DNA from 2 places in the Streptomyces sp. NPDC058678 genome. Region 1 is predicted to be linked to the other one. Evidence: riboswitches for the same ligand, from Rfam matches in the RefSeq annotation. Region 1 holds a riboswitch; the other holds the start of a gene.
What was found. Region 1 has a riboswitch for cobalamin ahead of ACFWWR_RS37280 (ABC transporter substrate-binding protein). Riboswitches for the same ligand answer to the same signal wherever they lie in the genome.

Region 1 (7,651 bases):
GGTCGCCTGACGCTCAGGCCGCCCCGTGGTGGGCGAGGGCGTGGTGAGGATCCGCCTCGCCCGGCACCGGTGCCGGATCGGCGTGCACCAGGGCCGCGGTGAGGCGCGGGACGGCGTGCAGCAGGGCGTGTTCGGCCTCCACGGCGATGCCGTGCGCCTGGCGTACGGTCGCCTCGCCGTCCACCACGACCGCCACCTCGGCGCGCAGCCGGTGCCCGATCCAGCGCAGCCGCAGCTCGCCCACCTCCCGCACCCCTGCCACCTCCCGCAGGGCCTGCTCGGCCCGGTCCACGAGGGCCGGGTCGACGGCGTCCATCACCCGCCGGAACACCTCGCGCGCCGCGTCCCGCAGCACCAGCGTGATGGCGGCCGTGATCGCCAACCCCACGACGGGGTCGGCCAGTTGCCACCCGAGGGCCGAGCCGCCCGCGCCCAGCAGGACGGCCAGGGACGTGAAACCGTCCGTCCGGGCGTGCAGCCCGTCCGCGACCAGCGCGGCCGAGCCGATGTCGCGGCCTACCCGGATCCGGTAGCGGGCCACCCACTCGTTGCCCGCGAAACCGACCAGTGCGGCCACCGCGACCGCCGACACGTGCTCGACGGGCCGCGGATCGAGCAGCCGGTCCACCGCCACCCATCCCGCGAAGGCCGCCGACGCGGCGATCGTCAGCACGATCGCGATGCCCGCGAGGTCCTCGGCGCGGCCGTAGCCGTAGGTGAAGCGGCGGGTCGCCGCGCGCCGGCCCAGCACGAACGCGATCCCGAGCGGTACGGCGGTCAGCGCGTCCGCGGTGTTGTGCACCGTGTCGCCGAGCAGCGCGACCGAACCGGAGACTGCCACCACGAACGCCTGCGCCAGGGCCGTCGCGCCCAGCACCGCCAGCGAGATCCACAAGGCCCGCATGCCGCGTGCCGAGGACTCCAGGGCTGAGTCGAGCTTGTCGGCGGTCTCGTGGGAGTGGGGGGTGAGGAGGTGGGTGAGGCGGTGGCGCAGTCGGCGTGAGGGATGGGGGTGTGGGTGTGGGTGCTCGTGAGGGTCGTGCGGGCGGGCATGCCCGTGGTCGTGGCCGCGTTCATGTCCATGTCCGCGCCCAGCCTCCTGCCTGTGCCTGTGCCCGTGCCCGTGTCCGTGCCCGTGTTCATGGTCGTGCCGGTCGCTCACGTGGATCCCCTTCCATGCGCCGGGAGTGGACGCGCGACGCCCACGAGGCCATTATGTGCGTATGAGCGCACGCATGCACCTATCACCTGCGAACGATGCGCACCCGCGCACCCCGGGCGAGGAACAGTTCGCGCTCGCCGCCGAACTGCTCGCCCTGCTCGGCGACCGGACCCGGCTCACCCTGCTGCACGCGCTGGCCGCGGGAGAGGCCGACGTCACGACGCTCACGGAGGCGTGCGGGGCGGCCCGGCCGGCCGTCAGCCAGCACCTGGCCAGGCTGCGGCTGGCGGGGCTGGTGAACACCCGCAAGGAGGGCCGCCGGGTGGTCTACTCGCTGCCCGACGGCCATCTGCGCCGACTGGTGGACGAGGCGCTGAACGTGGCGGACCACCGGCTCAGCGACCGGCCGCCGCACGACTGACGCGCCCGGCCGGAACGGGTCAGTACGCGGTGGCCGTACCGAGGTACTGCTCGGCGAAGGCCGCCCCGGCGGCGGGCGAGGTGAACAGGCGGCGGAGTCGGGCGAAGGTGGTGCCCGCACGGTAGGCGTCGCCCGACGAGGTGCCGTGGTAGACCTCGGAGAGCCACTGCGAGAACTCCTGGTAGTCCCACACCCGCCGCAGGCACGCCTCCGAATAACCGTCCAGACCGGTCTCGTCGCCCTTCGTGAGGTACCCGGCGAGGGCGTCGCCGAGGAGGAAGGCGTCGTGCAGGGCGAGGTTCATGCCCTTCGCCGCGATGGGGGCGGTCAGGTGGGCGGCGTCCCCGGCCAGGAAGAGCCGGCCGAACACCATGGGTTCGACGACGTAGCTGTGCATGTCCAGGACGCGCTTCTCGATCAACCGTCCCTCGGTGAGCGGACCGACGCCGGTGGCCGCGAGCCGCTCCTGGAGCTGCGACCAGACGCGTTCGTGCGACCAGTTCTCCGGGTCGTCGCCGGGCGGGCACTCCAGGTAGTACCGGGTCACCTCGGGGCTGCGGGCCATGTGCCCGGCGAAGCCGTTCGGGTGGATGCCGAACACGACACAGTCGTTGGACGGAGGGGCCTCGGCGAGCAGCGCCAGCCAGCCGATGCCGTAGTCGTGCCGGGAGATGTGCGCGTGTTGGGGAAGGGCGCCACGGGTCACCCCGCGTCCCCCGTCGCAGCCCGCGACGAAGTCGCACTCGACGACCTCCCGCTCGCCCGTCTCCGCGCGGACGTACGACACCGAGGGCCGGTCGGTGTCCAGGTCGTGCAGCTGGACGTCCCGCACGCCGAACCGCACCTCGCCGCCCCGCACGTCCGCGTACTCGCGCACCAGGTCCGTCACCAGCAACGGCTGTGGGTAGACGAAGTGGTGCGTCCCCGTCAGCTCCACGTACGAGAACCGGAAGCGCTCACCGCCGAACCGGAACTCGCACTCGGTGTGCAGCTGTGCCCGCTCCAACAGGACGTCCGCGAGGCCACGCTGCTGAAGCCCGCGCACGGCCCACTCCTCGATGACGCCCGCCCGCGGCCGCTGCTCGATGAACTCGCGCGTCTCCGTCTCCAGCACGAGACAGTCGACGCCGGCGGCCCGCAGGATGTTGCCGACGGTGAGCCCGGCGGGCCCGGCGCCCACGACGACGACCGGAAAGCGTTGCGGGGCAACGGAGTTGGGAGCAGCGGTGGAGGTCACCCGAACATTATGTCGGTGAGTTCCCGGAGAGTCGCAGGAATCCGGACGCAGCGGAAACCCGCGTGACCACGGAAGGTGTCAGGGGTGTGGGCACTCCTGCCGGCCACGCGGTAGTGGTTTCAGCAGGACGCGTGGCACATGTGGCAGCCACCGCGGATGACGCGGGCGGTGTTGTCGGTGACCGCGTACACGTCGATGCGGAACGCGTCGAGCCGCACCGCCCGCACCGGCTCCTCGCCGTCCCCTGCGAACCCCTCGGTCCCACATGAACGCGCTGCCGGGCAGCAGCACGGTGTCCTTCGTGGCGCCGCCCGACCCGGTCGGTGCCGTACGGCGAGCCGTGGCAGTTGCCCGGCCCGGCCGCCTGACGTCGTTATGCGGCAGCGCGCCGGTGGCGAGCCCTTCCGTCAGCCCAGGCGGGGGATCTCGATCGCCGGGCACCGGTCCATCACCATCTCCAGGCCCGCGGCCCGGGTGCGGTCGTACGCGGCCTCGTCGATGACCCCGAGCTGGAACCAGACCGCCTGCGCGCCCCTCGCCACCGCCTCGTCGGCGACCGCCCCGGCGAGGTCGCTGTTCACGAACACGTCGACGACGTCCACGTCGAAGGGGATGTCCGCGAGCGAGGCGTACCCCTGCTCCCCGTGCACCGTCTCCGCCTTGGGGTGCACCGGCACGACCCGCTTGCCGTAGCGCTGGAGCACCTCGGCCACGCCGTACGCGGCGCGCTGCCGGTTCGACGACAGGCCGACCACGGCCCAGGTGTCGCCCAGCCCGGTGAGGATCTTGCGGACCGTTGCCTCGTCGCCGTACACCGTGGGTCTCCTAAGGGTTCGCGAACGCCCTGACCTCTGGCACAACAGCGCGCCGCGACCGGGGATTCCCCGCCGTGATAGCTTGCCGAGGCCAGTCGAACCCATGACACGTGGGTCAGGGAATCCGGTGCGAATCCGGAGCTGACGCGCAGCGGTGAGGGTGACGGGCGGAGCCTCGGCCACTGGACGACGCGTATGTCGTCTGGGAAGGCGCCCCGACCGGATGATCCCGAGTCCGAAGACCTGCTGGCGGCCCTCGCGGTGACGTACGGCGGGGGAGCACCGTACGACCGGGCTCCGCGTTCGAGCCCTCGACGATCGAGGACCAACTTCCGTGCAAACAGCACGTCTTGCCCGTCCCTCCGCCCTGCTCGCCGCCGGAACCCTGCTCCTGGCCGGCTGCGGCGACGCCGGCACATCCGCCGCGAAGGCCGCGGTCAGCCTCGACAACTGCGGCCGTACGGTACGTGTCGAGGCCCCGCCCGAGCGTGCCGTCTCCCTCAACCAGGGCACCACCGAGATCATGCTCTCCCTCGGCCTCGCCGACCGTATGGCGGGGACGGCGACCTGGACCGACCCCGTGATGAAGGGGCTGGAGAAGGCGAACGCGCAGGTGGAGCGGATCGCCGACAACAACCCCTCCTTCGAGCGCGTCCTGGACGCCGAGCCGGACTTCGTCGCCGCCTCCTTCGTCTCCACGCTGGGCAAGGGGGGCGTGGCCTCGCGGGAGCAGTTCGAGAAGCTCGGCGTGCCCACGTACGTCTCCCCGTCCGACTGCGCAGGCAAGGACAACTCCGGCGACGGGGACGGCGCACGGTCCGAGCCCCTCACCGCCGACGCCGTCTACGGCGAAGTACGTGACCTGGCCGCCGTGTTCGGGGTGGAGGAGCGGGGCGAGAAGCTCGTCGGAGACCTCAAGGCGAGGATGGCGAGGGCCACGTCCGGCATCGACGCCTCCGACGTGACTCTTCTGTACTGGTTCGCCAACTCCGAGTCGCCCTACATGGCGGGCTGCTGCGGCGCTCCCGGTGTCATCACGCGCACCCTGGGCGCCAAGAACGTCTTCGACGACACGCACGACGAATGGCCGCAGATCAACTGGGAGACGGTCGCCGACCGCGACCCCGACGTCCTCGTCATCGGCGACCTGACCCGCAGGTCGCAGACCGCCGAGTCGGCCCGGAAGAAGATCGCCTTCCTGGAGTCCGACCCGGTCACCAGGAACATGACCGCCGTCCGGCACCGGCGGTACGTCCTGCTCAGCGGGCAGGCCATGAACCCGACCATCCGCACGATCGAGGGCGTGGAGCGGGTCGCGGCGGGCCTGCGCGAGTTCGGGCTCGTGAAGTGACCGCCCGGGCGGTCCTGCTCGGTGCGGCCGGGACGCTCCTGTTGTGCTGCTCCCTCGCCGTCGCCATCACCATCGGCCCGGCCGACATCCGGGTCGCAGACGTGTGGTCCGTCGTCGCGGCCCATCTGGGCCTCGGTACCTCGGGGTTGACGCCGATCCGGGACGGCATCGTGTGGCAGCTCAGGCTGCCGCGCACGCTCCTCGCGGCCGTGTGCGGCGCCGGACTCGCCGTGTGCGGGGCGGTGATGCAGTCGCTGCTGCGCAACCCGCTCGCCGACCCCTTCGTCCTCGGGGTGTCCTCGGGCGCGTCGACCGGGGCCGTGCTGGTGGTCGTGCTGGGCGTCGGCGGGGGCGCGGTGTCCGTCCCGGCGGGCGCCTTCCTCGGCGCCCTGGTGTCCTTCGCGCTCGTGCTCTTCCTCAGCCACACCCTCGGCGGCAGCACCGACCTGGTCGTCCTCGCCGGGGTCGCCGCCATGCAGCTCTTCTCCGCGCTGACCTCGTTCGTCGTGATGACCGCGGCCGACGCCGAGACCACCCGGGGCGTCCTCTTCTGGCTCCTCGGCTCGCTCGGCGGGGCGGGCTGGACCGACGTGTGGGTGTGCTTCGCCGTTCTGGCCGTGGCCCTGGTGGTGTGCCTGTCGTACGCCCGCACCCTCGACGCCTTCGCCTTCGGGCAGGACGCGGCGGCGGCCCTCGGGGTGTCGGTGGCCCGCACCCGTCTGGCGCTGCTGTGCGTCACGGCCCTGCTCACGGCCGCGCTGGTCAGCTCGGCGGGGGCCATCGGCTTCGTTGGCCTGGTGCTGCCGCACGCCGCCCGCGCCCTGGTCGGGCCGGGCCACGCCCGGCTGCTGCCGGTCACCGCGCTGGCCGGGGCGGTCTTCCTGGTGTGGGTCGACACGCTGGCCCGCACGGTCCTCGACCCGCAGGAGGTGCCGGTGGGGGTCGTGACGTCCCTGATCGGAGTGCCGGCCTTCGTGGCGGTGCTGTACCGGACGCGGAGGGTGCGGTGAAGGAGACCCTGCGCACGGAGTCCGACGCGCCCGCCGCCACAGCCGAGGGCCTGCGCGCCGACCGGGTGAGCCGCCGAGCCGACGGCCGCCTCATCCTGGACGGCGTCACCCTCGCGCCCGACCAGGGCTCCACCGTCGGCCTGCTCGGCCCCAACGGCTCCGGCAAGTCCACCCTGCTGCGCCTGCTGGCCGGCCTGCTCGGCCCGAGCGCCGGCGTCGTCACGCTCGACGGCACCCCTCTGGCCGGCCTGCCCCGCCGCGAGGTCGCCCGACGGCTCGCCGTGGTCGAGCAACAGGCCGACACCCAGGTCGAGTTGACGGTCCTGGACGTGGTACGGCTCGGACGCGTCCCGCACCGCCGCGCCTGGACGCCCGCCGCCGCGCACGACGAGGCGGCCGTACGGTCGGCCCTGGACCGCGCCGGGCTCACCGACCGCGCCGACCAGCCCTGGCACACCCTGTCGGGCGGTGAACGCCAGCGGGTCCAGATCGCCCGCGCGCTCGCCCAGGAACCCCGCGAACTCCTCCTCGACGAACCCACCAACCACCTCGACATCCACCACCAGCTCGACCTGCTGTCCCTGGTCACGGCCCTCCCGGTCACCACCGTCGTCGCCCTGCACGACCTCAACCTCGCCGCGATGTACTGCGACCGGGTGGTCGTCCTGCACACCGGCCGGGTCGTGGCGAGCGGTACCCCGGGCGACGTCCTGACCGAGCGGCTCATCGCCGAGGTGTACGGAGTGCGGGCCGCCGTGACCCGGGAAGGGCCCGAGGAGCGGCCCCATGTGCGGTTTCTGGGCACGCTGACCTGAACGCGTGTTCGGTCAGGCGGTGGCGCGGTGCTGTCCGCCCGCCTACGCTCACCTCGTGCTGCGCATCATCGACGCCCGAACCGGCGAGCCCGTCGACCCCGCCCCCGCCCGCCGGGGTCTGACCCGTGTCCAGGCCCATGCGGCGGGCTGCGACACCACCGCCCTGCGCGTGCTGCTCGTCGCCGACGTCCTGTTCCGGGCCCTCGAACTCGGCGGCACGCCCGTCTGGGCGCTGCTGACGGGGGAGCGGCAGCAGGCCGAACTGCGGGCGGCCGCGGCGGCCCTCGGCATCCGGCCGTTCGAGGACAGCCGGCAGGTCTCGTCAGGGCTCGGGGAGGCCCAGGTCATCCACGTGGTGGCCGAGAACGGGACCGCCCCCGACGGGGTCCGCATCCGCGTCGGCCCCGTGGACCACGCGTCCGGCGCGATCCCGGAGGGCGCCGACCCCGCCGAGGTGCGCCTCGCGCTGCTCTCCCGGCCCCGGAGCGAGCCCGTGCGGCTCGACGCGGACGCGCTGGGGGAGGCCCGCGAGACCCTCGCACGGTGGCGGCGTGCGGTCGCCGACTGGGCGCGCACGCCGTCGCGGGCGATTCCCGAGGAGGTGCGCGGAGAGCTCCGTACCGCCTGGGAGGACGACCTGGACATTCTCGCGGTACTCCGGGTGCTGCGTGGGGTGGAGACCTCGGACCTGCCGGAAGGCGCCCGCTTCGAGACGTACGCCTACGCCGATCGGCTGCTGGGTCTCGAACTCACCCGCGACGTGGGATCCCCGGCATGATCGCGCGGGCGGGAGCGGGCCCGCTGCGTCACCTGCTCGTCCTGCGGCACGCCAAGTCCGCC
Region 2 (7,651 bases), on a different contig from region 1:
GTGATCGAAGGAGGCGGTGGCCGTGCGTCCCAGGGACGGCCCAGAAGGCGCCCACGGTGACGAGCCCGGCCGCTACGAGCATCCGGAGCAGTCCTGGGCGTCGGATCTCGACGCCGAGCGCGAACTCGCCCAGGACAACATGCGGGACGTCGACGTGATCGCGGAGGGCGTGCGGGACGCCGAGCCCAGGGAGATTCCCGGGCGGCTGTGCGGGGTGGCGGTCGAACTGCTGCCGGTGGCTGCCGCTAGCGTGGCGCTGCACACCGACGGGATGCCGGTACGGCTGAGCGCGAGCAGTGAGCGGGCCGCCCGCCTGGCGGAGATCCAGGCCACCCTGGGCGACGGGCCCTGCCAGCACGCCGCCCGCGCCGGCGTCCCCGTGCTCGCCTGCGACCTCACGACCGGGCGGGACGTCGGACGCTGGCCGGTCTTCGCCCAGCAGGCCACGGCCGCCGGGGTGCGGGCGATGTACTCGATCCCCCTGGGCAACGAAGCCGTGTGCGTGGGCACCCTCGACCTCTACCGCGACACCCCCGGCGAACTCACGCCCCGCGAGCTGCGCACCGCGCTGATGGTGGCGAACGTGATGACGGTGGCCCTGATGGCGCTGCCCCGCGGAGAGGAGCACGGGGGCCGGGAGACGGAACCCTGGCTGAGCGGGCTGGCCAAGGACCAGGACGAGGTCCACCAGGCCGTCGGCATGATCATGGCCCAGCTCGGCATCGGCTCCGACGAGGCGCTGGCCCGCCTGCGCGGCCACGCCTTCGCCCAGAGCCGTACGGCGCTGGAGCTGGCACATGACGTGGTCGAGCACCGGACCCGCTTCGACCGTGACGGCGACTGAGCCACCCGAAGCGACAGAAGTCCTGCCTGGACATCGTGCTGGGCTCCCTGCCCGGACGCCCCCGGAGGCCCGGGCGGGCGCCGCGGTCAGACCTCCACCCGCCCCTTCGTCCGGACCTCCGTCAGGCGTTGCGCCCCGAGCTGTACGACCGCCCGCGCGATGTCGGGCGACACCTCGCCGAAGCCGCCGTGGGTGAGGCCGATCGCGTCGTCGCCGACGCGGACGGCGGCGACGTCCAGGGTGAACGCGGCGGGCTCGCCGTCGGCCGTCTCGCCCCAGACGAGGATCCGCAGGCCCTGCCGGGCGTCCCCGGCCTCGGGCAGCGCGGCCTCGGTGACCTCGACGGCGTGCGCCTCGCCCCGGGTGGTCTTCGCCGTGAACCGCGCGCACTTCTTCGGCAGCGCCTTCAGCCAGGCCAGCGTGCGGTCCACGTCCGCCGCCGGGTGGGCGACGACCTGCTGGCGCAACTGGGTCTCGTTCCAGTCGTCGTCGAGCCCGACCACCGCACGAGGACGGGCGTCCGCGCCGAACAGTTCCTCGGAGTAGGCGGTGTCCATCAGCCGCTGGCAGTCCGGGAGGTTCGTGGTCGCCTTGAGCACGGCGTCGTGCCAGGTCGCGCTGCCCTGCGTCGGCGTCCAGGGCTCCCCCAGATCGGTCTCCGTGAGCAGCACGGCCTGCGCCTGCGCCGCGGTGAGGGCGGGGGTGGCGGCCGGGGACGCGTGTTTCCCGGACGGGGCGGGCGACGCGGTCGTGGCGGAGAGGTCGGGCTTCTCGGCGGTGGGCGGCGTGGTGAGGGCGGAGCAGGCGGTCGCGGTCAGGAGGGCGCCGAGCGACAGCGCGGAGGCGGTGCGGACACGGGCCGTGGGTCGGGTCATCGAGGTCTCTCCTGAGGGCTGCCAAGATCGAGTGCGCCCTCTTACGGCACCACCGGGACCGACCGGCCACCAGCGAGCCGGGCCGTACGGGTGAGCGGGGCCGGGGCGGGGGTGGGCGCGGGTCCCGAAAACCGATCGCCCGGCCCTCCGCCTCCTTGCTACCGTCGCCCCATGCAGCGCGCCCACGTAGTACTCGTGTCTCTCACGACGACGCCGGAGAGTGTCCCGGCGCGCTGACAGCTGACCCAGTCGAAAGCCCCGGGGCGAGTGCCCCGGGGCTTCGTCGTGCGGGGGCTCGTCGCCGGTCACCGTGAGGAGAGAACCGCCATGACCGCCATGACCGGCCCGCACGACCACCGCCGACTCGGCCGCGAACTCGGCCTGTTCGACACCGATCCGCTGATGGGCGCGGGCCTGCCGTACTGGCTCCCCGACGGGGCCGTCGTACGGCACACCCTGGAGGAGTACGTCCGGGAGGCCGAACGCGCCGCCGGATACCGGCACGTGTACTCGCCGGTCCTCGGCAAACGCGAGCTGTACGAGATCTCGGGGCACTGGTCCCACTACAGCGAGGACATGTTCCCGCCGATGGAACTGGGCGCGGAGGAGGTCGTACTGAGGCCGAGTCTGTGTCCGCATCACGCGTTGATCTATCGTTCCCGCTCCCACAGCTACCGTGAACTGCCCCTCAGAATCGCCGAGTTGGGCGGCATGTACCGCTCCGAGCCGTCCGGGGTGCTCGGCGGTCTGACCCGGGTCCGGGCCATCCAGCTCAACGACGCGCACATCTTCTGCACCCTGGAGCAGGCCGTGGACGAGGCACGGGACGCCCTGGAGCTCATCGGCCGCGCGTACGCCGATCTCGGCATCCGGGCCGCCCGTCACCGGCTCTCCCTGCCCGGCGAGGGCGGCAAGTACGTCGCCGACCCGGACCTGTGGCGGCGGGCCACCGCGCTGCTGCGGGAGGTGCTCGACGACTCGGGGATCCCCTACGAGGCCGCCGAGGGCGAAGCCGCCTTCTACGGCCCCAAGATCGACGTCCAGATCGCCGACCCTGCCGGCCGCGAGACCACCCTCTCCACCGTCCAGATCGACTTCCACCAGCCCGAACGCTTCGACCTGCACTACATCGGCGCCGACGGCGCCAGACACCGGCCGGTCATGGTGCACCGCAGCATCATCGGCAGCGTGGAACGGGCCGTCGCGCATCTCCTCGAGCAGCACGGCGGCGCGTTCCCGGCGTGGCTCGCGCCCGTGCAACTGGTGGTGCTGCCGGTCGCGGACGCGCAGGAGGAGCGGGCCCACGAGGTCGTACGGCAGGCCCGGGCGCGGGGACTGCGGGCGGAACCGCACGGCCCCGGCGACGGCACCCTCGGCGCCCGGATCCGGGCGGCGCGGCTCGTGCCGTACCAGGCGGTGATCGGGGAGCGGGAGGCAGACGGCGACCTGGTGGCCGTACGGCTGCGGGACGGGAGCCGTCCGGGGGCGGTGCCGGCCGGGGAGTTGCTGGACCGGATCGCCGCCCGGGTCGGTGCTCGCGGGACCGGACTGTGGGCGGCTGCGTAAGGTCGCTTGCGTAACCCGTCGTATCCCGAGGAGAGGAACCCCGCCGTGACCGGTCAGCCCATCCCGGTGATCATCGACTGCGACACGGGTGTCGACGACGCCCTGGCCCTGCTGTTCGCCGTACGGCACCCCGCGCTCGACGTGCGGGCGGTGACCTGCGTGGCCGGGAACACCGACGTGGACGGCGTCGTGCGCAACACCCTGACCGTGCTGGAGCAGGCCGGGGCCGGTGACATCCCGGTCGCGCGGGGTGCCGAGCGCCCGCTGATCGAGCCGGTGCGGACGGCGCGGCACGTGCACGGCGAGGACGGGATGGGCGACCTGGGGCTGCCCGCGCCGACCCGTCGGCCGGTCGACGTGGACGCGGTGACGCTGCTGCGGCGGGAGATCCTCGCCTCGCCGACGCCGGTCACCCTCATCCCCACCGCGCCCCTGACGAACATCGCGCTGCTGCTGCGCACCCACCCCGAGGTGGTCCGCAACATCGAGCGGATCGTGTTCATGGGCGGCGCGGTGGCGACCGGTAACGCCACGGCGGTCGCGGAGTTCAACGTGTGGCACGACCCGGAGGCCGCCGCGATCCTCCTCACCGCCGGGGTGCCGATCACGATGTACGGCCTGGACGTGTTCAAGCAGGTCCTCGTCCCGGCCGGGGACGTGCAGCGGCTGCGCGCGAGCTCCGAACCCCGCCTGCGCCTGGCCGGCGAACTCCTCGCCCACCGGGATCCCGCCACCTCCGGCGACCCCACACCCACGGGCGGCCTCGGCGACGCGGGCGCCGTCTGCGCGGTCGTCGACCCGGACGGCATCACCACCGAACCCCTCCCGGTCGAGGTGAGCCTGGCCCCGGGCGCCACCCGGGGCCAGACGATCGTCGACCGGCGCCCGCGCCCCGGCGAGTCCGAGATCCACGAGGGCACCCGTGAACAGCGGCTGGTGGACGTGGCGTTGGGCGTGGACGTGGAGCGGTACGTGAAGCTGTGGCTGACGACGGTGGAGGGCGTCTAGCGCGTCTCCGCCGCGGGCCGGACCGCCCACCGCTGCTCCACCCTGGCGAGTCGCCAGTAGGCGATGGCGGCCGCCCACACCACCACGAACAGGCCGACGATGACGTAGCCGACGCTGTCGAGGTTGATGTCGGCGATCCAGGTGGTGACCGTGTCGGTCAGGTCGAGCTTCTCGTGCAGGACGCCGACGAGTTCGATGGTGCCGATGAAGAAGGCGACGGCGACGGACAGGCCGGTGATGGTGAGGTTGTAGAAGACCTTGCGGACCGGGTTGGAGAACGCCCACTGGTAGGCGAAGTTCATGAACGTGCCGTCGAGGGTGTCGAACAGGCTCATGCCGGCGGCGAAGAGGAGGGGCAGGGAGAGGATCGCGTACCAGGGCAGACCGGCCGCCGCGCCCGAGCCCGCCATCACCATCAGGGTGACCTCGGTGGCGGTGTCGAAGCCGAGTCCGAAGAGGAAGCCGAGCGGGTACATCTGGCCGGGGCGGGTGATGGACTTGGTGAGGCGGCCGAGGATCCGGTTCATGAACCCCCTCGAGTCCAGGTGCTGTTCGAGCTCCTTCTCGTCGTAGGCGCCCGCCCGCATCGCCTTGAACACCTTCAGGATGCCGAGCAGGGCGGCCAGGTTGAGGGCGGCGATGAGGTAGAGGAACGTGCCGGAGATCGTCGTACCGAGGACGCCGAGCACCTGGTGGGTGCCGGAGTCCTCGTTCATGACCCTTCCGGCGAGCTGGGTGCCGCCCGCGATCAGCAGGGCGAGCAGCACCACCACGCTGGAGTGGCCGAGCGCGAACCAGAAGCCCACCGACACCGGGCGCTTGCCGTCGGCCATCAGCTTGCGGGTGGTGTTGTCGATCGCGGCGATGTGGTCGGCGTCGAAGGCGTGCCGCATGCCGAGGGTGTAGGCGGTGATGCCGAGGCCGATGCCGAAGGCCTTGTTGCCGACCTCGTAGTGCCCGGGGACGACGAGGAGGAACAGGATTCCGAAGGCGACGACGTGCAGTGCGGCGACGACCGCCATCAGGCCGGCGGTCTTGAGGGTGTCCTCCCGGCGCCACTTGAAGGACGTCGGGGCAGGGTTGGGCAGGGTCATCCGGTCACGCTCCAGCACCTCGTGGATCAACTCGTGAGATGCCGTGGCCGGTCTCCTGGCTTACGGGTCGTGCGTGTCCGTTCCTGCCTTCCCGGTCTTGTGACCAGTGGCCCGGCTGGCGCCGGACGGGACGGAAACTCCCCGATCACAGTGGCGAGGGCCGCTCCGGCATGGACCCCCTGAGGGGTCGTCACCGGCTTCCCGAGCACCACGGCCCGCCCACCGTAGGGTGGCAAGCGGTCTCCTGCATAGCTGCGTACCTGCGCAGGTATGGAAGATCACATGGGGGCGCCTGCGAGGATGGCGGCATGCATCTCGTTCCGGCCGACCGAGTGGATCGCCGAACCATCGACGGGCACCGGGTGTGCGACGCGATCGCCGCGATCGGCGAACCGGGCCATGTCCGTACCTGGGCCGACCGCTTCTCGCTGCTCGCCGATCCCAAGCGGCTCGCGCTGCTGCTCGCCCTGCACCGGACCGGCCCGCTGGCCGTCTCCGACCTGGCGATCGCCACCGGCATGAACGACCCCGCCGTGTCGCAGGCGCTCAGGCTGCTGCGGGCGGCGGGGGTCGTGGAGGGCGAGAAGGAGGGAAGGATCGTGCGCTACCGGGTGGTGGACAGTGACATCGCCTCGCTCCTCGAACACTGCGCCGCTTCCAGCCCGTCTGGGGGCACCCCCTTTGGGGGAGTTTGAGGACGAGGCCGTTCAGGCCGAAGCGGGGGTCTGGGGGCGGCAGCCCCCAGGGACGGGACGGGAAGGGGCGGCGGGGGCGATCCCCGGTCCTCAGCCCGAACGCCGGCCGGGCTGAAACCGCCCGACCGGCGCCGACTACACCAACTGCGCTTGATTACGAGCGAGCAGCCTTGCGGCGACGCGTCGCCAGCACGATGCCCGCGCCGCCCGCGAGGAGCACCGCCGCACCGATCGCGATCGGGCCGGTCGCGCTGCTGCCGCCGGTCTCCGCGAGGTTGTCGCCGCCGCCGTTCGGGGTGGCGGCGGGGGCGGTGGTGGACTCGGAGGCCGACGGGCTCGGGGCCTCGGTGGACGGGGAGGGGGACTCGGCGGGGGTCTCCGTCGCCGGGGGCGTGGTCTCCTCCGAGGGCGTCGAGGGCTCGGTGGACTCCGGGGTGGAGGGGGTCGGCGTGGGGGTGGCCGGCGGCTCGGACGGGGCCGTCGTGCAGTCCTTCGTGCCGCCGTTCCAGGCCGCGATCAGCTTGTCCTTGATGACCGGGCGGTCCGGACCCTTGGGCAGGTCGCCGTGGACGAAGCCGTCGTTCGCGTCGAGCTTGCCGTCGAACTTGACCGCTCCTCGGTACAGGTCTATCTGCGCGAAGCAGCCCGCGTCCGGCACCGCGATGTCGAGGGAGTCGGTCTGGCCCGGCTTGACGGTGACGGTGTCGAAGTCGACGAAGACCTGCTCGCCGGAGGTGCCGAAGGTGGCGCCGTGGGCGAGGTAGGAGGCCAGGGAGGCCGTGCAGGTGGTGGCGTCGCCCGCGGTGCGGACCTTGATGTGCACCTTGCCGTCGTCGGTCGGCTTGAGGTTCTGGTCGTCGACCTTGACCGAGTCGTAGAAGCTCGTGCCGTCCAGCGAGAACTGGCAGCGGTCGGTCCCGGTCTCCGTGCCCGCGCCGGTGCCGGGCTTGTAGGTGCCGCCGGACTTCCAGCCGTCGCCACCGGGCGTGCCGGTGGCCCAGGCGCCGGAAGCGGCGGCGACGGAGGCGGAACAAAGGACGAGCGCCGCGGCGCCCGTCCCCAGCAGGCGGCGCGCGGTGACACGTCTGGCTGTCGACATGCGGATCCCATCGGATGTGTGTGAGGGGTGGTGAAGTGCTGTGAATGAAGTGCTGTGAAGCACCTCTGAGAAACACTGGGCTCATTGGTCACATGCGCCACAGTGTCCGCACATCGTGGATCTCCCAGCGGAACCCTGTCAACCTGCGGATATGCAGGTTGAGTTCAGAACTCCATCACAATTCCGACACACAGGGAATGAACCGCTCCGGACGGCGTTCGAGTTCGCTTTCCCGACAATGTGGACAGGTACCTGAGTGCCGTTGCCCATCGTCACGACCGCCATGAGGGAGAACGCCGCGTGACCGACCCGAACCCCGACCACCGACTCCACCTTCCCGACCTCTCCTCCAAGGACCCCGACTGGTGGCGGCAGGCCGTCGTCTACCAGGTCTACCCCCGCAGCTTCGCCGACGCCGACGGCGACGGGCTCGGCGACCTGCGCGGGATCACCCGGCGCCTGAACCACCT

Region 2: linked by a shared signal. The riboswitch ahead of ACFWWR_RS34660 (HoxN/HupN/NixA family nickel/cobalt transporter) and the one ahead of ACFWWR_RS37280 (ABC transporter substrate-binding protein) in region 1 are both predicted to bind cobalamin.

The regions. Positions count from the first base shown of each region.
Region 1 covers NZ_JBHXSG010000058.1:43,447-51,097, reverse strand. The annotation lists gene ACFWWR_RS37305 (YbaK/EbsC family protein) at 1-10, shown strand, start outside; gene ACFWWR_RS37300 (cation diffusion facilitator family transporter) at 14-1,162, opposite strand; gene ACFWWR_RS37295 (ArsR/SmtB family transcription factor) at 1,224-1,583, shown strand; gene ACFWWR_RS37290 (4-hydroxybenzoate 3-monooxygenase) at 1,603-2,820, opposite strand; gene ACFWWR_RS37285 (CoA-binding protein) at 3,228-3,635, opposite strand; cobalamin riboswitch at 3,711-3,901, shown strand; gene ACFWWR_RS37280 (ABC transporter substrate-binding protein) at 3,970-4,986, shown strand; gene ACFWWR_RS37275 (FecCD family ABC transporter permease) at 4,983-5,996, shown strand; gene ACFWWR_RS37270 (ABC transporter ATP-binding protein) at 5,993-6,811, shown strand; gene ACFWWR_RS37265 (hypothetical protein) at 6,867-7,589, shown strand; gene ACFWWR_RS37260 (SixA phosphatase family protein) at 7,586-7,651, shown strand, end outside.
Region 2 covers NZ_JBHXSG010000050.1:1,600-9,250, reverse strand. The annotation lists gene ACFWWR_RS34680 (GAF and ANTAR domain-containing protein) at 17-844, shown strand; gene ACFWWR_RS34675 (hypothetical protein) at 931-1,719, opposite strand; gene thrS (threonine--tRNA ligase) at 2,056-3,285, shown strand; gene ACFWWR_RS34665 (nucleoside hydrolase) at 3,331-4,293, shown strand; gene ACFWWR_RS34660 (HoxN/HupN/NixA family nickel/cobalt transporter) at 4,290-5,387, opposite strand; cobalamin riboswitch at 5,415-5,615, opposite strand; gene ACFWWR_RS34655 (ArsR/SmtB family transcription factor) at 5,696-6,082, shown strand; gene ACFWWR_RS34650 (LAETG motif-containing sortase-dependent surface protein) at 6,237-7,181, opposite strand; gene ACFWWR_RS34645 (glycoside hydrolase family 13 protein) at 7,482-7,651, shown strand, end outside.